4 regions of the Streptomyces sp. CA-179760 genome follow, and region 4 is predicted to be linked to each of the others. Evidence: riboswitches for the same ligand, from Rfam matches in the RefSeq annotation. Region 4 holds a riboswitch; each other region holds the start of a gene.

Region 1 (6,924 bases), 1.2 Mb from region 4:
TCTTGCCGGACTCGTGGGAGTCGGAGGCGATGTCCAGGACGTCGTCCGCGAGCTGGAAGGCGACGCCGAGCCGCTCGCCGTACTGGGTGAGGACGTCCACGGTCGTCTCGTCGGCGCCGGACATCATGGCGCCGAACCGGCACGACACCGCCACCAGCGAACCGGTCTTGCCGCCCAGCACGTCCAGGTAGTGCTCGACGGGGTCGCGGCCGTCCTGCGGTCCGGCCGTCTCCAGGATCTGCCCGGTCACCAGCCGTTCGAACGCCTCGGCCTGCACCCGCACGGCCTCCGGGCCGAGGTCGGCCAGGGTGTGCGAGGCGCGGGCGAAGAGGAAGTCGCCGGTGAGGACCGCGACGGAGTTGTCCCAGCGGGCGTTCGCGCTCGCCACCCCGCGGCGCACGGTCGCCTCGTCCATCACGTCGTCGTGGTACAGCGTGGCGAGGTGGGTCAGCTCCACGACGACGGCCGACGGCACGATCCCGGGCGCGTACCGGTCACCGAACTGGGCGGAGAGCATCACGAGCAGCGGACGGAACCGCTTGCCACCGGCCCGTACCAGGTGCTGGGCGGCCTCCGTGATGAAGGGCACCTCGCTCTTGGTGGCCTCGAACAAGCCTTCCTCGACAGCCGCCAACCCGGCCTGGACATCGGCTTCCAGAGCCTGGTCCCGCACGCTCAGCCCGAATGGCCCGACGTCGGTCACGAGGGGTCTCCTGTCTGCTGTGTCTGCCGGTGATTACGCGGATTGTCGATAGGTCGCTGCCATCACTCGAGTCAGCGTATCCGGTCACGTTTCGATCACCGCCAGCGCCCATGGTTACAGGCCGGGTGGTATCTGATCACGACCGTTATGTTTTCGATCGGGCCATAAGACCAGACATTTGTCGACTTACCAGCTGATAGTGAGATATTCACGATTTGCCATGACGATTGAGCAAATTACCTTTGACGGCAATTGCCCCACGGGCTTGTGATCAGTGAGTTGAGTCACGTTAACCCCTTTACCGCCCCACCCCGACATTGACCCGTACCGCCTTCAGCCGAACGCCAGTTGAGTCTTGGCTCTCGCAAAGGATCAAGCGGACCAAACACCCCCGACCAAGGTCAACCGCGCGATATGTGACTCCGGCGCTTGTTCCCGACATGTGCTCTCGCATACGTTCCCGGCCAGTCCGGCGGACGCCGAATCCTGCCGCCGCCCGGACCCCCACACGAACCGACTCACTCACGCAGGGCAGGAGCGGGGGACCCAGGTAAGTCGCCGGTCCGCACAGCGGCACGGCTCGGGGTGAAGCCGCGCACGGCAGTACACCGCCGTACGCGGCCGGGCACCTCCCGGCCCGAACCCGACAGCTCACCTCGCAGGCGCCGGAGAGGAATTTCGCCATGGCCGGACGAGGCAAGCACCGTCGCCCCAGAACCAACCCGCTCACCCGAGGTATCGCCATCGCCGGCACCGGCGGAGCGGCACTCACCCTCCCGCTCCTCGGCGCGACCCACGCGAGCGCCGTAGAGCCCCAGGCGGTCAAGCCCGCCAAGTCCCTCACGTACACCGTGACCAAGGGCGACTCGCTCTACCGCATCGCGGACAAGTACGACGTCTCGGGCGGCTGGAAGAAGCTCTACAAGGACAACCGCTCCGCCATCGGCGACAACCCGAAGCTGATCCACCCGGGCCTGAAGCTGAAGGTGTCGACGACCAAGGCGGCCGCCGCCCCGAAGAAGGCGACCAAGTCGTCCGCCCCGGCCAAGCCGGCCGGCGGCGTCGCCAAGGCCACCCAGGCCTCCGCGAAGACCTACGCGAACAACCTCGACGGGTGGATCCGCGAGGCGCTGGACGTCATGGCCCAGAAGGGCATTCCGGGGTCGTACGACGGCATCTACCGCAACGTCATGCGCGAGTCGTCCGGCAACCCGCAGGCGATCAACAACTGGGACTCGAACGCCGTCGCGGGCACCCCGTCCAAGGGCCTGCTCCAGACCATCGACCCGACCTTCCAGGCCTACCACGTGGACGGCACGTCGTGGGACCCGTACGACCCGGTCGCCAACATCACCGCGGCCTGCAACTACGCGGCCGACCGCTACGGCTCGATCGACAACGTCAACGGCCCGTACTGAGCCGTCCCGCCCAGGAGTCGCTCGAGGACGACGGCGATGCCGTCGTCCTCGTTCGACAGGGTGATCTCGTCGGCCACGGCCTTGAGTTCGGGATGGGCGTTCGCCATCGCGACGCCGTGGGCGGCCCAGTCGAACATCGGGATGTCGTTGGGCATGTCACCGAAGGCGATGGTGTCCGCCGGCCTCAGCCCCAGGTGCTCGGCGGCCAGCGCCAGGCCTGTCGCCTTGGTGACGCCGCACGGCTGGAGCTCGACCGTGCCGGGCCCCGACATCGTCACCGTCGCCAGTGAGCCGACCACCGAACGGGCCGTCGCCGCCAGCTCGTCGTCCGTCAGGCAGGGATGGCGCAGCAGCACCTTGCTGATCGGCTCGCCCCACAGGTCGTCGCGCCGCTCGACCCGTACGGCCGGCAGGGTCGGGTGCGGCATGAGATAGCCCGGCTCGATGAGCGTGAGCCCGTCGACCCCGTCCTGGTCGACCGCCGCGTACACCTGCCCCACCTCGGCCTCGATCTTGCCGAGCGCGGTCTCCGCCAGTTCCCGGTCCAGGGTGATGGACCACAGCAGCCGGTCCGCGCCGGCGTCGTACACCTGCGCGCCCTGCCCGCACACCGCGAGCCCCGTGCAGCGGAGGTCGTCGAGGAGCGGTCGCACACGCGGCGCCGGCCGGCCCGTCACCACGAGGTGCTGAGCACCGGTGTCCGCCACCCGCGCGAGTGCGGCGAGCGACCGGTCGGAGAGGGTGTCGTCGCCGCGCAGCAGCGTTCCGTCCAGGTCGGTGGCGATGAGTGAATATGCGATGGGTGCGGCCATGATCTGAGAATACGGACAGCGCGCCCCTTCGTTTCATCGCACAGTGGACACCGATTGCCCGGTTGAAGGCCTCTGCACCGGTTGGCAACAACATGGTCCGCTACCTACCGTCGAGGCCGTCTCGGGCGGTACCTTCCAAGTGTCCAGGGGGGACTTGATCGGGGGGTCAGGTTGAGCAGTGGGCGCATTCGCGTGGCTGGGCCCGGGGAGCTCGGCGAAGGGGAAAGGGAGCGCTGGCGCGCACTGCGCGCTGCCTCCGAGGCACCACGCAACCCCTTCATGGAACCGGAGTTCACCGAAGCCGTCGGTCTGGTGAGGCCGCGGGCACGGGTCGCGGTGGTGTACGAAGGGCGGGAGCCGGCCGGTTTCCTGCCGTACGAGCGAGGGCCGTTGGGGCAGGGCCGGGCGATCGGGCTCGGTGTCTCGGACGCGCAGGGGGCGATCCTCCTGCCGGGGCTGGACCTGGACACGGGCCGGCTCCTGAGGGCCTGCTCGATGTCGAGCTTCGCCTTCGACAACCTGGAGGCCGAGCAGCGGCTGTTCGTCCGGTACGCGGCCGAGGAGCACGCCACCTACGTCATCGACGTGGAGAAGGGCTACGACACCTACGAGTCGGTGCTGCGCGCCCAGTCGCCGAAGTTCCTGAAGACCACCCTGGCCAAGGAACGCAAGCTGGGCCGGCAGGCCGGCGAGACGCGGTTCGTGTTCGACGAACGCGACCCGGCCGCGCTGCGCACCCTCATGGAGTGGAAGTCGGCGCAGTACCGCAGGACGGGCCGGCAGGACCGCTTCGCACGGGAGTGGATCACCCGGCTCGTGGGACGGCTGGCCCGGACCCGGGCACCGGAGTGCGCCGGGACGCTGTCCGTGCTGTACGCCGGAGAGCGGCCCGTCGCCGCGCATTTCGGACTGCGCTCGGCATCCGTCCTGGCCTGCTGGTTCCCGGCCTACGACCCGGAGTTCGCGAAGTACTCGCCCGGTCTGGCGCTGCATCTGCGCATGGCCGAGGCGGCGGCCGCCGAGGGCATCGGCATGCTCGACCTCGGGCGGGGCGCGGCGGAGTACAAGGACGCGCTGAGAACGGGCGAACTGCCCGTGTACGAGGGCGCGGTGACGCGGCCGGGGGCGGGCGCGGCACTGCACTGGCTGAGCCGCGAGCCGGCGCGCCGCGCGCACAGTTTCGTCCGGGGCAGGCCGCGGCTGGCGGCGCTGGCCGCACGGACCCTGAAGGGCGCGGCTCGGCTGCGCCGTACCTGAGCACGAGTTCGTACCTGACACGAGTGGGGGGTGAGGGGCGCATGGCTCGTTCGGCGCGTGCGCGGGAGGAGATACGTCGGTTCCTGGACATCGGGGCGGTGCAGGTCGCCGAGTTGGACCTCGACGGACTCGACGGACTCGACGGACTCGACGGTGAGGAGGCGGTGCTCAGACCCGGTCCGGGGAGCCCGCCGGTGACGCACGGCGAGGTGTTCGTGCTGGTCCGCAGGGGTGGGCGGCCCGTGGGCACGCTGCTCGGGCGGGTGCCGGAGGGGGCGGACGCGCGGGTCGTGCTGGAGGAGCGGGCGCGGGCGGAGTGTGCGGCCGGGGACGTCCAGGATGCCGGGGAGCCCGGGGCCGCCGGGGAGCCCGGGGCCGCCGGGGCCGCCGGGGCCGCCGGGGAGCGTCCGTACGCCAGTGTCGTCGTCGCGACCCGGGAGCGGGCCGGGCAGCTGGCCCGGGCGCTGGACTCGCTGCTGGCGCAGGACCATCCACGGTTCGAGATCGTCGTCGTCGACAACGCGCCCGTGACGGACGAGACGCGGGAGCTGGTGGAGCGGAAGTACGCCGAGCGGGTGCGGTACGTGTGCGAGCGGGTGCCCGGCCTCGCGGTCGCGCACAACACGGGCCTCGCGGCCGTGCGGGGCGAGGTGGTCGCCTTCACCGACGACGACGTCGTCGCCGACCCCCGCTGGCTGACCGAACTGACCGCGCCCTTCGCCGCCGACCCCGGGCTCGGCTGCGCCACCGGGCTGATCCTGCCCGCGCGCCTGACGACCCCGGCCCAGGTGCTGCTGGAGAGCCACGGCGGCTTCGCGAAGGGCTTCACTCCAAGGACGTACGACCCGGCGCGTCCCCCGGGCGACGAACCGCTGTTCCCGTTCACGGCGGGGCGGTTCGGCTCCGGCGCCAACATGGCGTTCCGTACGGCGGTGCTGCGTTCCGTCGGCGGTTTCGACCCGGCCACCGGTGCCGGTACGGCCGCCCGGGGCGGTGACGACCTCTATGGCTTCGTCCGTGTCCTGGCCCAGGGCCACCGGCTGCGCTACACGCCGTCCGCACTGGTGTGGCACCACCACCGGGAGACCTGGCAGGACCTGGAGACCCAGGCGTACGGCTACGGCGCCGGGCTCACCGCCTATCTGACCGCGGTGCTGGTGAACCGTCCCGCGCTGCTGCCGGCGTTCCTCGCGCGGCTGCCCCGCGGCCTCGCCCACGCCCGCACGCTGACGGCCGTACGCGAGACGGACGGGGGCGGGGCTCCGGGTGACCACGACGTGCGGACGCATCCCTGGCCGCGACGGCTGTCGCGGTTGCAGCGCAGGGGCATGCTGTACGGGCCCGTCGGCTATGTGCGGGCGCGGCGGGCGCTGCGCGCCACGGTTCGCGCGACGGAGCGGGGGGCGAGATGAGGACGTCGGCACGTACGCGTGGAGAGGGGCCGGTATCGCCCTCGGGGGCCCCGGCCATCCCCGTCTTCCTGTATCACGCCGTGATGGACGACCCGCCCGACTGGATCGCCGAGTTCACGGTCACGCCACGGCAGTTCGCGGCCCACCTCGACGCCCTCGCCGACAGCGGCCGTACACCCGTCACGATCAGTACGATCGCCGACCATCTGGCCGGACGGGCGCCCTTGCCGCCCCGGCCCGTGCTGCTCACCTTCGACGACGGCTTCGCCGATCTGCCCGGCCCGACCGCCGAGACACTGGCCGGACGCGGGCTGCCCGCCACCGCCTATCTCACCACCGGCGCCATCGCTCCGGGCGGCCGCAGTCTGCTGCCGCCCGCCCCGATGATGACCCTGGACCGGGCGGCGGAGCTGGAACGTTCCGGCATGGAGATCGGCAGTCACACCGTCACCCACGCGCAGCTCGACACCCTGTCCGGCAAGGACCTGGCGTACGAACTGCGCACGTCGAAGGCCGTGCTGGAGGACGCCCTCGGGCACGAGGTCCGCCATCTCGCCTATCCGCACGGCTACAACAGCCCGCGGGTGCGGACCATGTCGGCCCGGGCCGGTTACGAGACGGCGACCGCCGTACGGCACGCGCTCAGCTCCGACCACGACGAGCGGTACCGCGTCGCCCGGCTCATCGTGCGGCGTACCCACACCGTCGCCGACGTCGAGGGCTGGCTGGCGGGGACGGGCGCGCGGGTCGCGCCGTACCGCGACGGGCCGAAGACGATCGGGTGGCGGTGGTACCGGCGGGCCCGTGCCATCGTGCGCGGGCCCGAGTTCGCGGGCTGACCGCCGCGTTCGTCCGTTACTTGAGCGGCTGGTTGAGGTACGGATCGGCGGCCGCCTCGCGCAGGCTGTCCCAGGCCGCGTCGTTCGCCAGTGCCAGGTCGCAGTGCGGTCCGGGGTCTCGGTAGTTCCACTGGAGGGCGGCCTTGACGCCCTTGAGGCCCTTCAGCACCCCGGGCACCTGGGCGTACCACTCGGCCTGCCGCTGCGGGCGGGCCGAGTCCTCGGCGGTGCCGAACTCGGAGAGCATCAGCGGCTTGTCGTCGGAGATGTTCTCGCGGATCCAGTCGTGTGCGGCGTCCTGGGTCTGCGCGAAGGTCATCCAGCCCGCCTTGTGGCAGCGGAAGTAGTTGTACTGGTTGTAGCCGATCCAGTCGACGTACTCGTCGCCGGGATACATCCGCTTCATCTCGTCGGCGTGGTCGAGATAGCCGGTGGTGATCCACGTCCACACCACGTTGTCGACGCCCAGCTCGCGGAACCGGT
Region 2 (6,924 bases), 3.7 Mb from region 4:
CCGGGTCCGCCCACGGATGGGTCGCGAGGTTGAAGGTGGCCCAGTGGATCGGCAGCATCGGGCCGTGCTCCGGTCCGCCCTGGAGGTCGAGGTGGGCGCGCATGCCCTCCTCGGGGGTCATGTGGATGTCTGGCCAGAAGTCGGAGTACGCGCCGATCTGGATCATCGTGGCGTCGAACGGTCCGTGCTCGGCGCCGATCTCCTTGAAGCCGTCGAAGTAGCCGGTGTCGCCGCTGTGGTAGATCCGGTGCTCCTCCCCGGCCACGACCCAGGAGGCCCACAGGGTGTGCTGGGTGTTGCGCAGGCCCCGGCCGCAGAAGTGCCGGGCCGGGGTGGCGGTCAGGGCGAGGCCGCCGATCTTCGTGGTCTCGTGCCAGTCCAGTTCGCGCAGCCGGTCGGCGGACACGCCCCAGTGCTCCAGGTGCGCGCCTACGCCGAGCGGCACGGCGAACAGCGTGTCCGTACCTGCCAGGGCCTTGATGGTGGGCATGTCCAGGTGGTCGTAGTGGTCGTGGGAGATGACCACCACGTCGACCGGGCCGAGCGCGGCCAGCGGCAGGGGCGCCGGGTGCAGCCGCCTGGGTCCGGCGAAGGGGAACGGGGAGCAGCGCTCGCCCCACACCGGGTCGAACAGGACCCGCCGGCCGTCGACCTCCGCCAGCACGCTGGAGTGCCCCATCCAGGTCAGCCGCAGCCCCGTGGACGGGGGCCGGGCGATGTCGGCGAGGGTGGTGGAGTGCACCGGCACGGTGCCCTTCGGACTGCGGCGGGGGCGGGTCTCCTTGTCGAAGAAGACCTTCGCGAAGTCCAGGGTGGAGCCGGAGGGCCGGGTCCGCGCGGGGCCGCCGGGGTTCTGGAAGACCCCGTCCTTGAAGTGGGGCGATCTGCGGATGCGCGCCATGCGCTCACCGCGCGGATCCGCGCCGAACGCCCCGGGCCGCAGCGCGCGGAGCCCGGTGCTCAGGGGACGGAAACCGGCCACGGTACCTCCAGGTGGAGTCGGTCAGGCTTTCCATTATGGTCGGCCCCTCCCGACAACACCGGGGCACCGGGGTCTCTTCCGGGGCGATACTGACCGGAGATTCAGTAACCCCGAAGGAGCCCGCATGGCCGGCCCTCTGCTGTCCCTCACCTGGACCGACCACCTCACCGGTCACCAGGGCTTTCTGGTCGTCGACCGGCTGGTGCGCGGTGTCGCCAGCGGCGGTCTGCGGATGCGCCCGGGCTGCACCCTGGAGGAGGTCACCGGCCTGGCCCGCGGGATGACCATGAAGGAGGCGCTGCACTACGACCCCCGGAGCCGCTACGTCCCGCTGGGCGGCGCCAAGGGCGGCATCGACTGCGACCCCCGGGACCCTGAGGCCTACCCCTGCTCGTGCGCTACCTGCGCGCGATGCGGCCGTACATCGAGAGCTGCTGGACGACGGGCGAGGACCTCGGGCTCACCCAGGACCTGGTGGACCGGGCCGCCGCCGAGGCGGGGCTGGTCTCCTCCATACAGGCCGTGTATCCGCTGCTGGACGACGAGGCCGAGGCGCGGCTGCGGCTCGGGGACGCGTTCGCCGTCGAGGTGGACGGCCTCGGCCTCGACGAGCTGGTCGGCGGCTGCGGTGTGGCCGAGGCGGCTCTCACCGCCCTGGACCGGGCCGGGGTGCCGTACACGGGGACGAGGGTCGCCCTCCAGGGACTGGGCACCATGGGCGGGGCGACCGCCCGCTTCCTCACACGCGCGGGGCTTGAGGTCGTGGCCGTCGCGGACCTCAAGGGCACCATCGCCAACCCGGCGGGCCTGGACGTCGAGGCGCTGCTCGCCGCGCGGGACGCCCACGGCACCGTGGACCGCTCCGCGCTGCGGCCCGGCGACCGCGAGTTGCCCGGCGACGCGTGGCTGTCGGCCGACACGGACGTCCTGGTCCCCGCGGCCGTCTCGTACGCGATCGACTCCGGGAACCAGGAGCGGATCACCGCCCGCTGGGTCGTCGAGGCGGCCAACATGCCCGTACGACCGGAGGCGGAGTTGCTGCTGGCCGCGCGCGGGGTGACCGTACTGCCGGACGTGGTGGTCAACTCCGGGACGAACGCCTGGTGGTGGTGGACGCTCTTCGGGGACATCGGCGCCGACGCGGAGGAGGCGTTCGCCCACACCCGCGGCTCGATGCGGGCCCTCGTCGAGCGGATGCTGGCCCGGGCGCGGACCGACGGGACGACACCGCGGACGGCCGCCCACGCGATCGCGGCGGACCGGCTGCCGGTGATCGCGGAGCGCTTCGGCTGGTACCGCTGAGGGACGGCGAACCGGCCGAATCCACACGTCAAGAGGGTGCACGCGCATGTGTAGGGTGACGGCGTGACGAGGGTCCGGTTGAGCGTGGCGGAACGGCGCGGTGATCTGCTGCGGGCCGCCGTCGAGCAGATCGAGGCGCGGGGCGTGACGGCGGTCAGGATCGCCGACATCGCCTCGGTGCTCGGTGTGAGCAACGCGCTGGTCCTCTATCACTTCTCGACGAAGGAACAGCTGGTGGCCGCCGCGTTCCGGCACGCGGCGGAGGGCGACCTCGCACATCTGCGCAAGCTGCTGGGCCGCCGGACGTCCGCGCTGCGCCGGCTGCGGTCGGCCGTACGGTGGTACGCCCCGACGGGCCAGGCCAAGGGCTGGCGGCTGTGGATCGAGGGCTGGGCGGCGGCGCTGCGCGAGCCCGCGCTGCGGGAGGTCGCCCAGGACCTCGACCGGCAGTGGAAGGCGGCCATCGCCGAGGTCATCGCGGAGGGCGTGGCGGCCGGCGAGTTCCACTGCCCCGACCCGCACGGCACGGCCCTGCGCCTCACCGCCCTGCTCGACGGACTCGCCGTCCAGCTGACGTCCTACGAGGGTGCGGTGCCGCGGGCGCGGGAGTGGGTGGAGGACGCGCTGTCCCGGGAACTGGGCTTGGAGTCAGCGGCCCTGCCGTGAGCCCGTCGCCCCCGGGCACCCCCACCCCGGCCGCACTCACGCCACCGAATCGATCCGCATCCTGATGTCCGCCGGTGACAGCGCGCCCTTGGCCGTCACGTGGTCACCCGACGACTCCCCGCGCAGTCGGCGTCCGATCCACGGCACCAGGAACTCGCGTGCCCAGTGGACGTTGTCCCGCCGGATGTCGAGAGTGCCGCGGGGCGGCAGCGGGGGCCACTCCTGCTCGGGGTCGGCCGGTACCTCAAGCCCCAGCACCTGCCCCGCGCGGAGCGCCACGCGAGTGTGCCCGTCGGGTGACAGGTGCAGCCGGTCGGCGTCCCAAGCCCGGCGGTCCTGGACACTGCGCAGGGACCACAGGTCGAGCACCGGGCAGCCGTACCGGTCGGCGATGGCCCGGACATGCCCGTTGTACGTGGCGATCTTGCCGCGCAGATGCTTGAGCACGGGCACGCCACGGGTGTCGAACCCGGTCGTCACCATCACCGTGCCGGCCACCGCGGCCAGCTGGGCGATGGCACTCTCGAACCGCTCGGCCACCTCGTCCGGGTCGGTGCCGGGCCGGATGATGTCGTTGCCCCCGGCACAGAAGGAGACGAGGTCCGGGGCCATGTCGACGGCCCGCGGAAGCTGGTTCGCCACGATCTGGTCGAGGAGTTTTCCGCGTACGGCCAGGTTGGTGTACTGGAAGTCGCCTTCGGGCCTGCGGTCGGCGAGCAGCACGGCGAACCGGTCGGCCCAGCCGACGAACGCCCCCTCGGGGCCGGGATCGCCGACGCCCTCGGTGAAGCTGTCCCCCACCGCCACGTACGACCCGATCACTGCTCTGCTGTCACTCTTCGAATCGTCTGCCACAGCCGCTCATGATTCACCCTCGAATGTGACCTACGCGACCGTAGGAAGGGGTTGACGGGCGGTGATATAAGCCACTCCTAAAGTGTTCGCCAACTCCGGAATAGGCCACCCGTCAACGATGTTGCGGGGTCAGTCGCCAGACCCGGAAGCCCGTGATCCGGAAGTGGCTCCACACGGTCCGGAAGGCGAAGTGCCCGCTCGTGTACGGCTGCGGGTCGGTGTGGTCGAAGACGAGCCGCCCGTTGTTCCACCACCGCACCGTCGACCCGTCGGAGACGATCCGGACCCGGTTCGGCTCGCCCGGGACCAGCAGCGGCTCGGTGTAGTCGTGGATCAGAGGACGCACACCTGCCTGGCCCACGTAACGCCGCAGCCGGGTCGTGGTGTTGTAGTTGGCGCCGTACCCGGCGTAGTACGCCGTCAAGTGGTCGTACTCCTCCAGCGCCCCGCCACGCGGCGTCGCGAAGAGGTCCTCCGGGGAGCGGACGTCGGTCGCGTTCCAGAAGTTGTTGAGGTCCGAGACCCGGTCGTTGACCCCGCCCTCGGCGACGGGCGTCGCGGTGTACTCGATGACGTACGGCCCCTCGAGACGCCGTCTGAACCAGACGGTCGCCCCGCCGGGTACGTCGATCTCCAGCACGCCACGGGAAGCGGTGACGGTGCCGCCGTCCTGGAGTTCGGTCGCCCACTGGGCGAGACCGTGGCGGAAGCCGTCGTGGGCGATGAGGCGGCGGTGCCGGGGCGCGGCGGTCGCGCTCCCCGTCGGGGCGAGGGCCGCCAGCGCGGCTCCGGCGGCCAGGGCTCCGAACGTTCTGCGGGTGGTCGGCACGGGACACAGCTCCTTCAGAAAGCGCTTGCACTCACGACGGGATCACTGTGTCCCAACTGCCGCCCCCTGTCGATCCCTTGAGACGATCGACGGATGCGCACACACCGAAGGCCGGACCCGGGGATCGGGGTCCGGCCTTCGGCCGCGTGTCAGGCAGGTGGTCGTGCGATCGGTCAGCCCACGGAGACGCCGTGCGAACGCAGGTAGGCGACCGGGTCCACGTCCGAGCCGTAGTCCGGCGTGGTGCGGATCTCGAAGTGCAGGTGCGGTCCGGTCACATTGCCGGTCGCACCGGACAGACCGATCTGCTGCCCTGCCGTCACGGTCTGGCCGGCCGAGACGGAGAGCTGGGACAGGTGGGCGTACTGCGCGTACTTGCCGTCCTCGAGCTGGATGACGACCTGGTTGCCGTACGCGCCGCCCCAGCCGGCGGAGACGACCGTGCCGGCGCCGACGGCCTTGAGCGAGGTGCCGGTCGGGACGACGAAGTCGACACCGGTGTGGTAGCCGCTGGACCACATGCTTCCGGACATGTGGTACGGCGTACCGACGGAGGCGCCGTCCACCGGGAGGCTGAAGCCGGAGGCCTCGGCGGCCGGCTTCGCCGCGGCCGGCTTCGCGGCGGTGTCGGCCTTCGAGGACGACTCGGAGGCGGACGACTTCTCAGCCGACGCCTTCGGCTTCTCGGCCGCCTTGGGCGCGGACGACTGCGTCTTGGGCGCGCTCGCCGCCTTCTTGCCGATCGAGAGCTTCAGGCCCGGGTGGATCAGCGACGGGTCGGAGCCGACGGCGTCACGGTTGTCGCTGTAGAGCTTCTTCCAGCCGCCGCTGACGTGCTGGTCGCCGGCGATCTTCGCGAGATAGTCGCCGGCCTTCACGGTGTACGTGTGGGCGCCCGTGGCCTTCTCGGCGGCCTTCTTCCCGGCGGCCGGAGCGGACTGGACGGCCTTTTCCGGGGCCGACTGCGGGGTCGCGGCATGGGCGCCGGCGGCCCCCATGAGCGGAAGGGCGAGGGCGGCCCCACCGGTTCCGGCGACGGCTATGGAGCGGGTGAAACGCTGGGACTTCGGGCGGCGATGCTTACCCTTCGCGGGCATGGCGGATTCCTCTCCGGCGCCTGCGAGGTGAGCTGTCGGGTGCGGGCTGGAGATGCCCGGCCGCGCCGAAGTGCGGCTGTACCCCAAGCCGTTCCGGGAACCGGAACAGGCGTCTTACCTGTGGGTCCCCCGCTCCTGCCATACACGGGTGAGTGTGTGCGGGCTCCGGGCGGCGGCAGGATTAGGCGTCCGTCCGGATTGGTGTGGAACGTAAGCGACCGAGACGCAATGGGACAAGCTTGCGGTTGCCCGTGAGGACGTTTTTCTTGACGCGTCGGCACATTTCCCGTCACCGAGCGTGGATTCGCGATCTCTGTTTTTCCTCAATGCCCCTGAATAACGCAAGAATTACGTGAACATGATGACAACACATCGTCACGAATATGACGATGGTCACGCACCCCGACCTCATCTCCTTTACGATCGGGGCACGTTATACCGAAACACCTGAAAGGCCTTAAGTTCCCTAATCGCCAGATTCGGACAGAACGGCTACTTGCATCGAAGGCGGACGATCGTGGCGTCCAGGTCCCCGCGCAGACCGACCCGCAGTCCGTGATGGGCGAGTACGGCCCCTCGGTGAACTTCGCCCGTTTCGAGGCATTCGTACACCGCTGCCGGGGCGAGGCCCCGAAGCCGTAGAGCCGGAACGGGCTCGCCGTAGCGCTGCGCCTGGAGCCAGGCGAGGACGACGGTCTCGTCACCGAGGACGTACTGCACCGCGCTCAGGCCGCCCTCCGGGGGTCGCAGCCGGTACAGGTCGCCGCGCTGCACCACGGGCCGGATCTCCTTGTAGAGCCCGACCCACTCCCGCGCCTCGGCGAGCTCCTCCGGCGTCCATCGCGTGAGGTCGCCGCCCACCCCGAGCACTCCGGCCATGGCGCTGACGAACCGGAACCGCAGGGAACTGGCCCGCTGGTTGAGCATGGCGTTCGGGCTGTCGGTGACCCAGGCGGCCATGACCCGGGCCGGATGGATCTGGCTGAAGCCGTGCTGGATGGCGAGCCGGTCGAGCGGGTCCGTGTTGTCGGAGGTCCACACCTGGTCCGTGCGGCCCAGCACCCCGAGGTCGATGCGCCCGCCGCCCCCCGAGCAGGACTCGAAGGCCACCCCGGGGTGGGCCGCCCGCAGCCGGTCCAGCAGGGCGTACAAGGCATGGACGTGGTCGACCCAGAGCCGCTGCGGGTAGGGGT
Region 3 (6,924 bases), 1.4 Mb from region 4:
GCGTCGCGGGCCGTGCTGAGCCGTTCCTCCTTGCGGGCCGCCTGGTCCTGGAGCTCCCTGAGCCGCTCTCCGGCGGCGTCGGCCTTCTCCCTCGCGCCGTTGTACTTCTCGGTGGCGACCTCCGCCTCCTGGTACAGCTTGTCCACCTTGGCCTTGACCTGGCCGGGGGTGAGCTGTGGTTCGGCGTGCCCGGTTCCGTCGAAACCCGTCGCGGTCGCCGCGCCGGCGAGCGCGATCGTGGCGGCCGTACGGGCCGTGTTGCCGCTCGCGGTGCGCTGTCGGGGCTTGCGGTGCGCTGCCACCTGGGGAGCCACGTCCTTTCCTGCGACCGCCAGGGGTGTGCGACGGCCGCCGTGGGGAGCGGACGGGCGGCCTGCGCGTCCGGCGACGGCCCGCACAGGGGAAGCGGGCCGCCGCCGGATCTTCTGGCGGTGGTGCCCGACTGCCGCCCCTGGCCCGGGCGGCGGTGGGGAGCCGGTCACCTGGAGGAGGACGCTAAACCTCGCCATGGCGGCCCCGTGGCCGGTGCGCGGAACTGTTCCGAGCTGTCCCGAGAGGACCGACGGTGACCGTATGCGACTGTGATCCCGTCTCGGCGCCGTCGCCTTAACTCAGCGTGATGACCGATGCGTTGATTTCCTGGGCGAGTGCCGATGATCGGGTGCTATGGGGCGCATATATGCATCGGTGGGCCGGTGTCGGGCGGATCGGACTCCCTGATTAGGCTCCGGCCTCATGGACGTTCTCATCCACCTCTTCGTCGGCCTCCACATCATCGGCATCGCCTCGCTCCTGGGCGGCTTTCTCACCCAGATGAAGGCGATGGGCGAGGGCACCGCCCGCTACACCCCGGCAATGCTGCACGGCGCGCTGACGATGCTGGTCACCGGCGTGATCCTGGTCGGCCTCAACCAGGCCGACGACCAGTCGGTGAACAACATCAAGATCGGCGTGAAGCTGGCCCTGCTGATCGTGATTCTCGGCCTGGTCTACGTGAAACGGGACGACGAGAAGGTGGACAAGGGCCTGTTCGGCCTGGTCGGGCTGCTGACCACGGCGAACATCTTCATCGCCGTGCTCTGGACCTGACCCGTCGGCCGGGCCGGGAACCGGACCCGGCACCGGACCACGCCGAGGTGGCCGTCCAGACGGCGGCCACGAGCCACGCGGCCACCGCGATCCACAACAGCGCCTCCCCGAACCCGTCGAGCCAGGAGACGTCGAGGGCGACGGCGACGGCCAGTGCCGCCGTCCCCGTCTTGGCCCAGGTGAACACGGTCGCCCAGCGGCGGACGTCATGGCGGGGCCGGGGCCACAGGAACTCGGCGGCGAGCAGGACGGCGTAGCAGACCAGCGCGAGCACGAGCAGCACGACGGTCACGGTGCGCAGGACGTCCCGGTCGTCCTCGTTCCACAGGTACAGACGCGCGCTGTCGGCGCTGATCAGCCGCGCCCCGGCGAGCGCCGAGAGGGCGAGCGCCCCGCCCGCGAGCCAGTGATCGCCGGTCCCCCTGGCCACCTGCCGCACATCGAAACGGATCAGGGCGAGGACGTACAGCACCAGTCCCAGCCAGAACAGCACCAGCGCCCCGTGCGCGAGCCAGGCCGCCGAGTCGGCTGCGGCCAGCGTGGCGCCGAGCACGGCGAGCCCCTGTGTGGCCATGCAGCGCGCGAATACCGTCCCGGGCCTGCGCCGCTCCCCGCCCTGCGGGACGAGGACGAGCGGCACCGGCCAGAGCACGACGGCGAGCACCAGCATCGTCACAGCCAGCGCCTGTGAGCTGGCCGCCGAGAAGGCGGTGCCCAGGACGGCTGTCGCCGCCACGGTGGTGAGGGCAGTCGTCGTCACGCTCTCGAGGACGCCCGGTCTGCGCGTATACGCCCGCCACCTGGTCCCGGCCCGCAGCAGCCGCCGGGTGAAGTCGGCGGCGAACAGCAGCCAGGCCGCGCAGGCGAGACCGAGGGTGATGCGTGAGAGGACCTCGTACCCCGTCAGATCCAGACCGACCGACAGGGTGCCGGTCGCCAGCACGGCGGCACTGGCCGCCGGAGCGCGCTGCGCCCACCAGGCGACAGAGGGGGAGGGGCCGGGCATGGGGCCGATGCTAGGAGGCCCCGCGCGCGTTACGGGCAGGCCACGCGCGCGGGGTCCCAAAAACCTGCGAGACCCGTCAGGCCGGCCGCACCACGCTGTGGATCGACGACTCGCCGTCGTAGTAGATCGACTCCTCGCGCACGTACGTGCCGGGCTTCGGAGCGTGGATCATCATGCCGTTGCCGATGTAGATGCCGACGTGGGTGACATCGTCGTAGAAGAAGACCAGGTCACCGGGCCGGGCGTCGGCCAGGGGGACCGTGGTGCCGGCGTTGACCTGGTCGTAGGTCGTGCGCGGCAGGGTCACCCCGGCGGCCTTCCATGCGGCCTGGGTGAGGCCGGAGCAGTCGTAGGAGCCGGGGCCGGTGGCGCCCCAGACGTAGGGCTTGCCGATCTGGGCGCGGGCGAAGGCGAGCGCCTTGTCGGCCTTGGTGGCGTACGAGGAGTCGGGCGCGGTGGACGACGAGGACGAACCCGACGAGGAGGAGCCGCTGTCCTGCTGCTGGGCGGCCTCCTGCTCCTGCTCCCGCTCCTTCTGCTGCTCGGCCTGCTGCCGGGCCAGCTCGGCGGCCTTGCGGGCGGCCTCCTCCTGCTTCTCCTTCTCGATCGCCGCGAGTCGCGCCTTCTCCTCGGCGGTCAGCTTCGACAGCAGCTCGCGCGCGTCGGCGAGCTTCCTCTGGACGGTCGCCTTGGCCGTCTTCAGGTCGCCCTGCGACTCGGTGAGCGTCTCGAGGCTCTCGGCGGCCTCCTGACGCTTCTCCATCGTCTCTGACTGCTGAGTGATGTAGTCGTCGACCGCGACCTTCTGACGGCCGGTCATCCGGTCCATCAGCTGGGTCTGGTCGAAGTAGTCCTGCGGGGTGTCCGCGAGCAGGAACGTCGCCGTGTCCGGGGCGGAGGCGCCGGTGCGGTACTGGGCGGCGGCGAAGGTGCCGAGCTCCTCCCGCGCCTCGTTCAGCTTCTCGGTGCGCTGGGCGACGTCGTCGAGGAGGGTGTCGACGCGCTTGCGCTGCTTGGCGGTCTTCTCCTTCGCCCCGTTGTACTTCTCGGTCGCGGACCCCGCCTGGCGGTAGAGGTCGTCGACCTTCTTCTCGACTTCTTCCAGGCTGGGCTTGTCGTCGGCCTCGGGGGCGGCGTTGGCCGACTGGGACAGCAGGGCCACGGAGGTGAGGGCCGCCGTTGCGAGGGCGGGGGTCCGTATACCTGCCACGCGCGAACCCGTAGGACGCGACTTGCGGTGCGACGCCAAGGGAGGCGACTCCTTCCATGCTCCGCCTACCGGGTTAGCTGTCGGGTTCGGGCGGGTGCTTCGGAAGGGTTGCCCTACGGCCTTCTCCGGAAAGGGAGTCGGGCCGATTCACCCCGGGGTCTCGGTTGGGTCCCCGGCTCTGGCTGCCGCTGCGGCACGCCGGACTCGGCGGAGGCCACGCGGCCCGGCGAGGTTCGCCGGTGCGGGTCGTGTGGCCTCCTCGCACGGTAGCCAACTCGTGTGGTCCTTGTGAAGGTTGATGGGTGATATGCCCGATACATTTCCGTGACCTTGCTCATGAACATCGCCGAGAGTGATTAATCGAGGGGGTTCGTCATTATTCAGGAGTAATTGTGAAGGGTGTAGCGGCCTGTGATCGCGTGGGCCTGGAGGGTGACAAGGGGGTTCTTTCGGCGATGTTCTCAGGGCGGCGGCGGGCTGTCAGTGGGGCGCCCTAGACTCGGAGAGCGATGAGCAGCCTCTTTGACGACAGCTTCCTGGCGGACCTCCAGGCCCAGCGGGGCCCCACGGACGAGCCCCCGCCGCCGCCCGAGGACGATCACGGACCGGAGTCGGTCCCGGACGATCTGTTCGGCGGGAAGTTCGATGTGCCGCCGGACCGCGACGCCTACTACCGGGGCGGCGCCGCGCGCCCGCCGGTGGACGCCGCCGCGCTCCTGGAGGGGCTGAACGACAACCAGCGCGCCGCCGTCACACACTCCGGCTCCCCGCTGCTCATCGTGGCCGGCGCCGGCTCCGGCAAGACCCGTGTGCTCACCCACCGCATCGCCCACCTGCTCGCCGAGCGGAGCGTCCACCCGGGCCAGATCCTCGCCATCACCTTCACCAACAAGGCCGCCGGTGAGATGAAGGAGCGCGTCGAGCAGCTCGTCGGCCCGCGCGCGAACGCCATGTGGGTGATGACGTTCCACAGCGCCTGCGTGCGCATCCTGCGCCGGGAGAGCAAGAGGCTCGGCTTCACATCGAGCTTCTCGATCTACGACGCCGCCGACTCCAAGCGTCTGATGGCCCTGGTCTGCCGCGACCTGGACCTCGACCCCAAGCGCTTCCCGCCGAAGTCCTTCAGCGCCAAGATCAGCAACCTGAAGAACGAGCTGATCGACGAGGAGGACTTCGCCGCCCAGGCCGCCGACGGCTTCGAGAAGACCCTCGCCCAGGCCTACGCGATGTACCAGTCGCGGCTGCGCGAGGCGAACGCCCTCGACTTCGACGACCTGATCATGACGACGGTCAACCTGCTGCGCGCCTTCCCGGACGTCGCCGAGCACTACCACCGCCGCTTCCGCCATGTGCTGGTGGACGAGTACCAGGACACCAACCACGCCCAGTACGCCCTCGTCCGGGAGCTCGTGGGCACCTCCGAGCACCCCGTCGACGTACCGCCCGGCGCGGACGACCTGCCGCCCGCCGAGCTGTGCGTGGTGGGTGACGCCGACCAGTCGATCTATGCCTTCCGCGGCGCGACGATCCGCAACATCCTCCAGTTCGAGGAGGACTACCCGGACGCGACGACGATCCTGCTGGAGCAGAACTACCGCTCCACACAGACGATCCTGAGCGCGGCCAACGCGGTCATCGAGCGCAACGAGTCCCGCCGCCCCAAGAACCTGTGGACCAACGCGGGCACGGGCGCGCAGATCACCGGCTATGTCGCCGACACCGAGCACGACGAGGCGCAGTTCGTCGCCGACGAGATAGACCGTCTCACCGACGCGGGCGAGGCGAAGGCGGGCGACGTCGCCGTCTTCTACCGCACCAACGCCCAGTCACGTGTCTTCGAAGAGATCTTCATCCGTGTCGGCCTGCCCTACAAGGTCGTCGGCGGCGTCCGCTTCTACGAGCGCAAGGAGGTCCGGGACGTCCTGGCCTATCTGCGTGTGCTGGCCAACCCGGAGGACTCGGTGCCGCTGCGCCGGATCCTCAACGTGCCCAAGCGGGGCATCGGCGACCGCGCCGAGGCGATGATCGACGCCCTCTCCCAGCGGGAGAAGATCAGCTTCCCGCAGGCGCTGAAGCGCGTCGACGAGGCGTACGGCATGGCCGCGCGCTCCACCAACGCCGTCAAGCGGTTCAACACGCTGATGGAGGACCTCCGTACGGTCGTCGAGTCCGGCGCCGGCCCCGCCACCGTGCTGGAGGCGATCCTGGACCGCACCGGGTACCTCGCCGAGCTCCAGGCCTCCACCGACCCCCAGGACGAGACCCGGATCGAGAACCTCCAGGAACTCGCCGCCGTCGCCATGGAGTTCGAGCAGGAGCGCGGCGAGGACGAGGGGGAACCCTGTCGGACTTCCTCGAGAAGGTCGCGCTGGTCGCCGACTCCGACCAGATCCCCGACGAAGAGGACGGCGACGGGGTCATCACCCTGATGACCCTGCACACCGCCAAGGGCCTGGAGTTCCCGGTCGTCTTCCTGACCGGCATGGAGGACGGCGTCTTCCCGCACATGCGCGCCCTCGGCCAGACCAAGGAACTGGAGGAGGAGCGGCGCCTGGCGTACGTGGGCATCACGCGCGCGCGGGAACGGCTCTATCTGACGCGCTCCACCCTGCGCAGCGCCTGGGGTCAGCCGTCGTACAACCCGCCCTCCCGGTTCCTGGAGGAGATCCCGCCGACCCACCTGGAGTGGAAGCGGACCGGTGCGACCGCACCGGCGTCCTCCGGGCCGGTCTCCGCCGTGGCGGCCTCGCTGTCGTCGTCCCGTTCGCGGTCGTCGGCGTCGGGCGCGTCCGGTTTCGCCACGCGCCGGACCGCCGAGAAGCCGGTCGTGTCACTGGCGGTCGGGGACCGGGTCACGCACGACCAGTTCGGGCTCGGGACCGTCGTGGCGGTCAAGGGCACGGGCGCGAACGCCGAGGCGACGATCGACTTCGGGGACAAGCCGAAGCGGCTGCTGCTGCGGTACGCGCCGGTGGAGAAGCTGTAGCCCTGTGAGCCGGTAGCCCTGTGAGGTGAGCCTCCGCCGGCCGGACCGGCGGGGGCTGCCGGGACGTTACGTCGGGTCGACGCCGTGGCTGCGCAGCCACGGGAGCGGGTCGATCGGCGAGCTGCCGCCCGGACGCACCTCGAAGTGCAGATGAGGGCCGGTCGAGTTGCCGGAGTTGCCCGAGCGCGCGATCGAATCGCCGGCCTTCACGGTCGTACCGGAGGGGACCGTGTAGGTGGAGAGGTGGCAGTACCACGTCTCCGTGCCGTCCTTCGCGGTCAGGATCAGCATGTTGCCGTAGGCGCTGTTCCACTGGGTGCGGACGGTGCCGTCGGTCGCGGCCATCACGGTCGTGCCGTACGAGACGGGGAAGTCGATGCCGGTGTGCAGGGACATCCAGTTGATGCCGGACTGGCCGTACTGGGCACTGAGTCCGTGGCGGGCGACCGGCATGGCGAACTTCGGGCGCAGCCGCTCCTTGCGGGCCGCCTCTTCCGCCGCCCGCTTCCGCTCGGCCGCCTGCTGGGCCTTGAGGTCGATACGTTCCTGCGTACGGCTGGCCCGGTCGGCGAAGTCGTCCGCGCCGGCGGAAAGACTCTGCAGCTGCGTGTCCAGCTTGTTGTTGGCGGCGGC
Region 4 (6,924 bases):
TGGTGCCCGTCTTCGGGCTGCTGACGTGGCTGGTGATCTGGACCCGGCAGCGGGAGCTGAGGACCGTACGGGCGGAGCTGCCCGCGTACGCCGTCGCCGGCTGGCTGACCCCGGCCGAGCCGTACGCGCTCGGCTCGATGCGGGCCCGGCGGATCGCCCGCCAGTACGCCCGCCGCCACGCGGGGAAGACCGCGGCGCTGACGGTGGCGCAGTACGAGTCCTACGCGACGTCTCTGGCGTTCCTGCGCCACCGGGGCCGCCGCGGCCGCGCCGGTGCGGACTTCGTCGTCCGGGAGCGGGAGCTCCTGGAGGAACTGTGGCGTCGCCGCGAGGCCGCCCGCCCCGCACTGGACCACGCGGCCCGGATCACGGCCCCGCCCGTACCGGTGTCGGCACCGCCGTGGCCGGTGCACGGGGCGTACGGGTACGGCCATCCGACGGAGGCGTACGGGTCCGGCCATCCGACGGGGGCGTACGGGTACGGCCATCCGGCCACGCCGCACCCCGCCCCGACGACGCCGTACCCCGCGTACAACCCGTACCGCTCGTAGGCCGAGGCGCCGACGGCAACCGCCGGCCAACCAGGTCGGCCGTCTGCCGGCCCGGGGCCGGGCGCCCCGGCCGTGGCGCTGTGCCCCGGGCTGTTCAGACGGCGAGCATGCTCACCTGGCAGGACGAGACCCCGCCGCAGCGACCGCTCAGGCCGAAGCCGCTGTGAGACGGTCGACCTCCGGCTCCGTCAGTGTGAGCTCCCCGACCCCGACCAGTGCCGGCAGCTGCTCCACCGTGCGTGCGGACGCGATCGGGGCCGCCACCGTCGGCTGGGCCGCGAGCCAGGCCAGGGCGACCGTGGCGACGGGGACGTCGTGGACCGCGGCGATCTCGTCGAGGACGTGGAGGACCCTCAGGCCCCGCTCGGTCTCCAGGTGCTTGGCGGCGCCGCCGGCCCGCGCGCTGTCGACGGTGGTACCGGGCCGGTACTTGCCGGTGAGGAAGCCGGACGCGAGCGCGTAGTAGGGGACGGCCGCCAGGCCGGAGCGCTCGGCGAGGTCCTGGAGCTCGCCCTCGTAGGTGTCGCGGGAGACCAGGTTGTAGTGGGGCTGGAGCGCCACATAGCGGGCGAGGCCCTCGCGGTCGGAGAACTCCAGGGAGGCCCGCAGCCGCTCCGCCGAGATGTTGGAGGCGGCGATGTGCCGTACCTTCCCGGCCTTCACCAGCTCGTCGAGCGCCCCGATGATCTCCTCCACCGGCACGTCGGGCTGGTCGAAGTGGGTGTAGTAGAGGTCGATGTAGTCGGTGCGCAGGCGGCGCAGCGAGGCGTCGGCGGCGGCCTTGATGTTGGCGGCGGACAGGCCCTGGAACTCGGGGTGCTGACTGACCTTCGTGGCGACGACCACATCGGCGCGGTTGCCGCGCGCCTGCAGCCACTTGCCGAGGACGGTCTCGGACTCGCCGCCCTGGTTGCCGTCGACCCACGCCGAGTAGACGTCGGCGGTGTCGACGAAGTTGCCGCCGACGGCGGTGTAGGCGTCGAGGACGGACGGCGAAGGACTGTGCCTCGTCGGCGGTCCAGCCGAAGACGTTGCCGCCGAGGGCGAGCGGGAAGATCTCGAGGTCGGAGGAGCCGAGCTTGCGAAGAGAAGTCATGCCTCTCGTCAACGGCCGTGCCGGATCGGCTCATTCCAGGTCAGACGCAAAGGTCCTGTAAACGCCCTCGCGCACAGGGGAAGCACACCCGCCGGAAACCGGCGGCCCTGACGTCGGGGGGGCGTCGTCAGGGCCGTCGGTGCTTCGACTGGCTTGTGGCGCCTACGGGTTCAGGCCCTTGCCCCGCAGCCACGCCATCGGGTCGATCCCGCTGCTGGAGCCACCGGAGTGCACCTCGAGGTGCAGATGGGCGCCGGTGACGTTGCCGGTGGCACCGACGCGGCCGATGACATCGCCCGTGCTGACCTTCTGGCCGACACTGACGCCGATGGAGGACTGGTGCGCGTACCAGAGCTCCGTGCCGTCATCGAGGGTGAGGACCGTCTTGTAGCCGTACGAGCCGTTCCAGCCCGCCTCGGTGATGGTGCCGCTGTGCACCGCCTTGATCGGCGTGCCCGTGGGGGCGGCGAAGTCGAGACCCGTGTGGTAGCCGGAGGACCAGTAGGCGCCGGCCTGACCGAAGCTGGAGGTGATGGTGTACGAGGAGGTCGGCAGCGTGAACTGCTTGGCGAGGGCGGCGAGCCGCTCGGCCTCGGCCTTCTTCTTGGCCTCCTCCTCCGCCTTCCGCTTGGCCTCGGCGGCCTTGGCCTTGGCTTCTTCTTCGGCCTTGGCCACGGCTTCCGAGGCCGCCTTCTCGGCGGCGTCGGCGGCGTCCTGCGCGGCCTTGGTGTCGATCTGGTCCTGCTGGTGCTCGACCTGGGCCATGATCCGGGCGCGCAGCGCCTCGCCGGCGCCGGAGGAGCCCTTCTCGGCCTTCGCCGTGGCCGTGCTGCCGAGACCGCTCAGCGGAGTCGAGGAACCCTCGGGAGTGTCGTCGTCCGAGATGAGGGAACCCACCGAGGGAAGGTCCGGCACGGAGATGGACACCGGCGGCTTGCCGGTCTGGGCGCTGGCCATGCCACCCGCGCCCACGGCGGCTATGACGCCGACGCCCAGGACGGTGGAGCTGCGGGCGAGACCCCCGCCGCGCTGCTTGCTGACGCGATGCCGGCCACGGACGGGACGGATGGATTCCTCGGTGGGGTTCCACTCCTGGAACGGGCCCTCGTCGGTGCGCTGACCGCCGTAGCCGAAAGTCTCGGTGTCGCGCTGGTCTCGCGCGAACGGGGCCGCGGGGGCAGGCCGGTTGGACGCCACGTGGGCGTACTCCTTTCCTTCCTTCTCGCCTACCGGGTTAGCTGACGGGTTCGGAGCAGGAAGGTCTCCTACGCGCGTATACCGACCGTGCTTCCACGGCGGTTTACGCCCGATTCACCCCAAGTGGTGGTTCCCCGGTTCCCTTTCGGGATTCGGCGCGTGCGCACGGAGCCGCCTTCTGTGACGGCTGGGACGACCGCGCTGCGTTATCGAACGTTAATAGACCCGGGGAGCGGATTCCAGCGGTTCCACTTGATCATTAACCTTTTTCGTGCGGACTTACCTGCCACGACAGGCTTAAATCGGGCGAGTTGACCGCTCCGTAAGTGACTGCCGGGTATTGACGGCGTGTCAGCTGCTGAGCGGAACGGTGCGCTTCACTCACGGTCGGTAACCGGGGGGTGGAAAACCGGAAAACACCGAGGGCCGGAACCCTTTCGGATTCCGGCCCTCGGCCTTCAGTAGCGGGGACAGGATTTGAACCTGCGACCTCTGGGTTATGAGCCCAGCGAGCTACCGAGCTGCTCCACCCCGCGTCGTTGTGATTCCAGTGTACGCCATCCGCGGGACCACTCGTGACCACCTCATGCTCAGCGGCGGAATCCGCCCGCTAGAGCAGGTGACGGTTCGGGGCCTTCGCCTGCTGCTCGCGTTCCGGAAGGACCACGACCTCCGCGCCGCCGGCCGCCAGGACCCCACTGCCGTCGGCGCCCCGGACGAAGGTGTCCGGCTCGCGCCAGGCCGTGACCACGCGGCGTACGCCCGCGTCGAGGAGCAGCCGGGCGCAGGGCGCGGGGCGGGAGGCGCGGCGGGCGCAGGGCTCCAGGCTGCTGTAGACGGTGGCGGTGGCGAGGCGAGGGTCGGAGGGGCCGAGCTTCGCCAGGGCCGCCTCCTCGGCGTGCGCGAGAGGGTCGCCGCCCTCGCGGGAGTGACCGCGGGCCAGTTCCGTGCCGTCGGCCGCGACCACCACCGCGCCCACGCTGAACGCCGTGTCCGACGGCGGGCAGAGATCCGCCAGTTCGCAGGCGAGGGCCAGCCAGTGGTGGTCGGCCGCGGTGGCGAGGGGGCCGGTGCCCGGGGCGGTGGGTTCGTAGCGCATGAGGACGACGTCCTCGATCCGCCGCGTCTCCAGCAGCCGGAGCCGGCCGCCCTGGTAGCCGCCGGGCCCGAAGAGGCGGGGCGCCTTCGGATCGCCCACGAAGAGCGGGGCGAGGACCAGCTGGAGTTCGTCGGCGAGACCCTGGGTGAGGAGCTGGGTGTGGATCAGGCCGCCGCCCTCGACCATGAGCCGTCGCACGCCCCGGACGTCGTGCAGGTGGGTGAGGAGCCGACGCCAGTCGAGGTCGGTGCCGAGGGCGGCCACGTCGGTGGCGAGGCCGAGGGCCCGGGCACGCTCGGCGCCCTGGTCGGTCGTGTAGAGGACCTTCTCGCCGCCGGTGTGCCAGAACCGCGCCTGGGGGTCGAGGTCGCCGGAGCCGCTGACGGTGACCTTGAGGGGGTATTCCGGTCGGCCGGCCGCCGTGCGGGCGGCCCGCCGCTCCTCCGAGTTGACCAGCAGACGCGGGTTGTCGGCGCGGATGGTGCCGGCGCCGACCAGGATCGCGTCGACGGACGCCCGGACCTCGTCGACCCGGTCGAAGTCGGCCGGGCCGGACAGCAGCAGGCGTTCGGGCCCGGTGTCGTCCAGGTAGCCGTCGAGGGAGACGGCGGCGGACAGCAGGACGTACGGGTGAGGCATCGACGCTCCCCGGTCGGGTGGGACGGCGGACCGGTGGGACGGGTGGATCCCGCCGGGTCTTGGTTCAAGTTTGAAACAAACCTACACTGGCGGTATGACGACTCGCTGGCTCACCCCCGAGGAGCAACGCGCCTGGCGCGCGTACATCGCCTCCTCACTGCTCCTGGAGGACGCGATCGACCGGCAGCTCCAGCAGGACGCCGGCATGCCGCACCTTTACTACTCCATCCTCTCCGTCCTGTCGGAATCCCCCGAACAGCGCCTGCGCATGACCGATCTCGCCCAGCGGCTGAAGATCACGCGCAGCCGCCTGACGTACGCGGTGACGCGGCTGGAGAAGGACGGCATGCTGCGGCGCGAGGCCTGCCGGTACGACAAGCGGGGCAGCATCGCCGCGCTGACCGAGGCGGGGTTCGCGGTGCTGGAGCGCGCGGCGCCCGGGCATGTCGAGACCGTGCGGAGTTTCGTGTTCGACCGGCTCAGCGAGGAGCAGGTGGCGCAGCTGGAGGAGATCTCCGCGGCGATCGCGCAGGGGCTCCAGGAGGACGGCACCCGGGCGACGGCGGACGACGTGCCATGGCGGCGGAGGTCCTCCACGGCCTGTTCGTGAGGCGGCCGAGGCGGCCCGCAGGGACCCCAAAGGGCTCTTCAGTGAGGCACGTCACACGCGACCGGACCTCGTTGCTTCAAATTTAAAGCAAGGGTAGTGTTCCGGAGCGTGGAACTGCTTCAAATCTGAAGCAGACGGCTGTGCAGCCGAACAGGAACGGAACCCGGAGGCCCCGCATGCCCGACACCCCCGCCGCCCTCGCCACCCCGCGCTCCCGCGTCCGGGTACCGCTTCGCTTCCACGACGGCTACCAGGTCGACACCGAACTCGTCACCTTCCACGGACTGGCCGACCACCAGGAACACGTGGCCGTCGTCCTGGGCGAGCCCGGCCCGGTCCCGCTGGTGCGACTGCACTCAGAGTGCCTGACCGGGGACGTGTTCGGCTCGGCCCGCTGCGACTGCGGTCCGCAGCTGCGCGAGGCCGTCGAGCGCATAGCCGACCGCGGCGGCGTGCTCCTCTACCTCCGTCAGGAGGGCCGGGGCATCGGCCTCTACAACAAGCTCGACGCGTACGCCCTCCAGGACCAGGGCCTCGACACGTACGAGGCGAACGCGGCCCTGGGGCTGCCGGAGGACGCCCGCGACTACACGGCGGCGGCCCAGATGCTGACGGCCCTGGGCATCAGGGAGCTGGACCTGCTCTCCAACAACCCCGACAAGGCGGACCAGTTGCGCACCCTGGGCGTCGATGTGCGCGACCGCGTCCCCACGGGCGTCTTCACCACCGCGCACAACGTCCGCTACCTGCGCGCGAAAGTGCTGCAGACCCAGCACACGCTGCCGCTGGCCGCGCTGACGGAGCTCAGCGCGGGCTGAGCGGGGCCCGGCACGGCCGGGTGATGAACGAGGCTGCTTGCTCCTCGGCTCATCGGGTACAGCCTTTGCAAGGGAGCGATCTCCGCAGTACCCGGAGCTTATGGAAAGTGACGTTTCGTGACCGATCTCGGCGCCCCCGGCGACCCCAGGGCGAGGGGACCGGGCGACGGCCCGGAGGCCGTCGCGTCTCGGATCGCCGATGCCGTGGACAGTCTGACGGCCCTGTGGTCGGTCGCCGCGCAGGAGGCGTCCCTGCGTCTGTCCCCGCACCAGTTGCGGGCGCTGCGCGCGGTGGAGGCGGGGCCCGGACTGAACGTCACGGCCCTGGCGGACGAGATGGACATCGGCCTCCCCACGGCCAGCCGGCTCTGCGACCGGCTCGCGGCGGCCGGCCTGCTGGAACGGGCCCCGAATCCGGGGGCCCGCCGCGAGGTGCAGCTGTGGCTCACCTCGCACGGCCGGCATGTCCTCGGCGACGTCGCAGACCGCCGGGCCGAGGCCCTGGCCATGGCGCTGACGGCGATGGAACCGGCGGAACGGGTGGCTCTGAGCCGGGGGTTGCTGGGATTCCTGGCGGCACGGGACGGGGTAGCGCCGCACCCTGACGGAACGGGCGGAACCGACGGGGCGGGTGGAACCGACGGCCAGTGAGGGCGGCAGAAGGCGAGTTCAGGCCCCTGAACCGAGCCCACCACTCAGCACGGCCACACACGTGTCGTCCCGCACCGGCAGAGCCGCACTCCCCGCGTCCCGCAGCACCGCCACGGCCACCACCGCCGGGTCGCAGGAGAGGAGCACACCGTCGTCGGGCGGTGTCCAGCGGCCGGGCAGCCCGTCGCTGTGCAGGACGAGCAGGCTGTCCTCCTGCCAGGGAAAGCGCTGCACGGGCACGGACGCCGGAGCCTGCGCGCCCA

What was found. Region 4 has a riboswitch for cyclic di-AMP ahead of ACQEV8_RS20575 (M23 family metallopeptidase). Riboswitches for the same ligand answer to the same signal wherever they lie in the genome.
Region 1: linked by a shared signal. The riboswitch ahead of ACQEV8_RS26115 (transglycosylase SLT domain-containing protein) and the one ahead of ACQEV8_RS20575 (M23 family metallopeptidase) in region 4 are both predicted to bind cyclic di-AMP.
Region 2: linked by a shared signal. The riboswitch ahead of ACQEV8_RS37610 (M23 family metallopeptidase) and the one ahead of ACQEV8_RS20575 (M23 family metallopeptidase) in region 4 are both predicted to bind cyclic di-AMP.
Region 3: linked by a shared signal. The riboswitch ahead of ACQEV8_RS27270 (NlpC/P60 family protein) and the one ahead of ACQEV8_RS20575 (M23 family metallopeptidase) in region 4 are both predicted to bind cyclic di-AMP.

Annotation. Positions count from the first base shown of each region.
Region 1 is NZ_JBNJLZ010000001.1:5,735,668-5,742,591, reverse strand. Features, by position in the region: gene ACQEV8_RS26120 (polyprenyl synthetase family protein) at 1-703, opposite strand, end outside; cyclic di-AMP (ydaO/yuaA leader) riboswitch at 1,213-1,383, shown strand; gene ACQEV8_RS26115 (transglycosylase SLT domain-containing protein) at 1,387-2,121, shown strand; gene ACQEV8_RS26110 (HAD family hydrolase) at 2,085-2,933, opposite strand; gene ACQEV8_RS26105 (GNAT family N-acetyltransferase) at 3,120-4,190, shown strand; gene ACQEV8_RS26100 (glycosyltransferase) at 4,232-5,602, shown strand; gene ACQEV8_RS26095 (polysaccharide deacetylase family protein) at 5,686-6,441, shown strand; gene ACQEV8_RS26090 (glycosyl hydrolase) at 6,458-6,924, opposite strand, start outside.
Region 2 is NZ_JBNJLZ010000001.1:8,314,754-8,321,677, reverse strand. Features, by position in the region: gene ACQEV8_RS37635 (MBL fold metallo-hydrolase) at 1-982, opposite strand, end outside; partial or broken gene ACQEV8_RS37630 (Glu/Leu/Phe/Val dehydrogenase dimerization domain-containing protein) at 1,107-2,284, shown strand; gene ACQEV8_RS37625 (TetR/AcrR family transcriptional regulator) at 2,348-2,950, shown strand; gene ACQEV8_RS37620 (SGNH/GDSL hydrolase family protein) at 2,987-3,772, opposite strand; gene ACQEV8_RS37615 (DUF6250 domain-containing protein) at 3,918-4,634, opposite strand; gene ACQEV8_RS37610 (M23 family metallopeptidase) at 4,808-5,731, opposite strand; cyclic di-AMP (ydaO/yuaA leader) riboswitch at 5,736-5,892, opposite strand; gene ACQEV8_RS37605 (alpha-galactosidase) at 6,224-6,924, opposite strand, start outside.
Region 3 is NZ_JBNJLZ010000001.1:5,963,915-5,970,838, forward strand. Features, by position in the region: gene ACQEV8_RS27255 (NlpC/P60 family protein) at 1-302, opposite strand, end outside; gene ACQEV8_RS27260 (hypothetical protein) at 736-1,089, shown strand; gene ACQEV8_RS27265 (hypothetical protein) at 1,067-2,095, opposite strand; gene ACQEV8_RS27270 (NlpC/P60 family protein) at 2,172-3,344, opposite strand; cyclic di-AMP (ydaO/yuaA leader) riboswitch at 3,353-3,511, opposite strand; partial or broken gene pcrA (DNA helicase PcrA) at 3,815-6,291, shown strand; gene ACQEV8_RS27280 (M23 family metallopeptidase) at 6,358-6,924, opposite strand, start outside.
Region 4 is NZ_JBNJLZ010000001.1:4,582,873-4,589,796, forward strand. Features, by position in the region: gene ACQEV8_RS20565 (PrsW family intramembrane metalloprotease) at 1-551, shown strand, start outside; partial or broken gene ACQEV8_RS20570 (aldo/keto reductase) at 699-1,647, opposite strand; gene ACQEV8_RS20575 (M23 family metallopeptidase) at 1,810-2,844, opposite strand; cyclic di-AMP (ydaO/yuaA leader) riboswitch at 2,856-3,012, opposite strand; tRNA gene ACQEV8_RS20580 (tRNA-Met) at 3,307-3,380, opposite strand; gene ACQEV8_RS20585 (dihydrofolate reductase family protein) at 3,455-4,582, opposite strand; gene ACQEV8_RS20590 (MarR family winged helix-turn-helix transcriptional regulator) at 4,677-5,192, shown strand; gene ACQEV8_RS20595 (GTP cyclohydrolase II) at 5,369-6,010, shown strand; gene ACQEV8_RS20600 (MarR family winged helix-turn-helix transcriptional regulator) at 6,128-6,661, shown strand; gene ACQEV8_RS20605 (SpoIIE family protein phosphatase) at 6,680-6,924, opposite strand, start outside.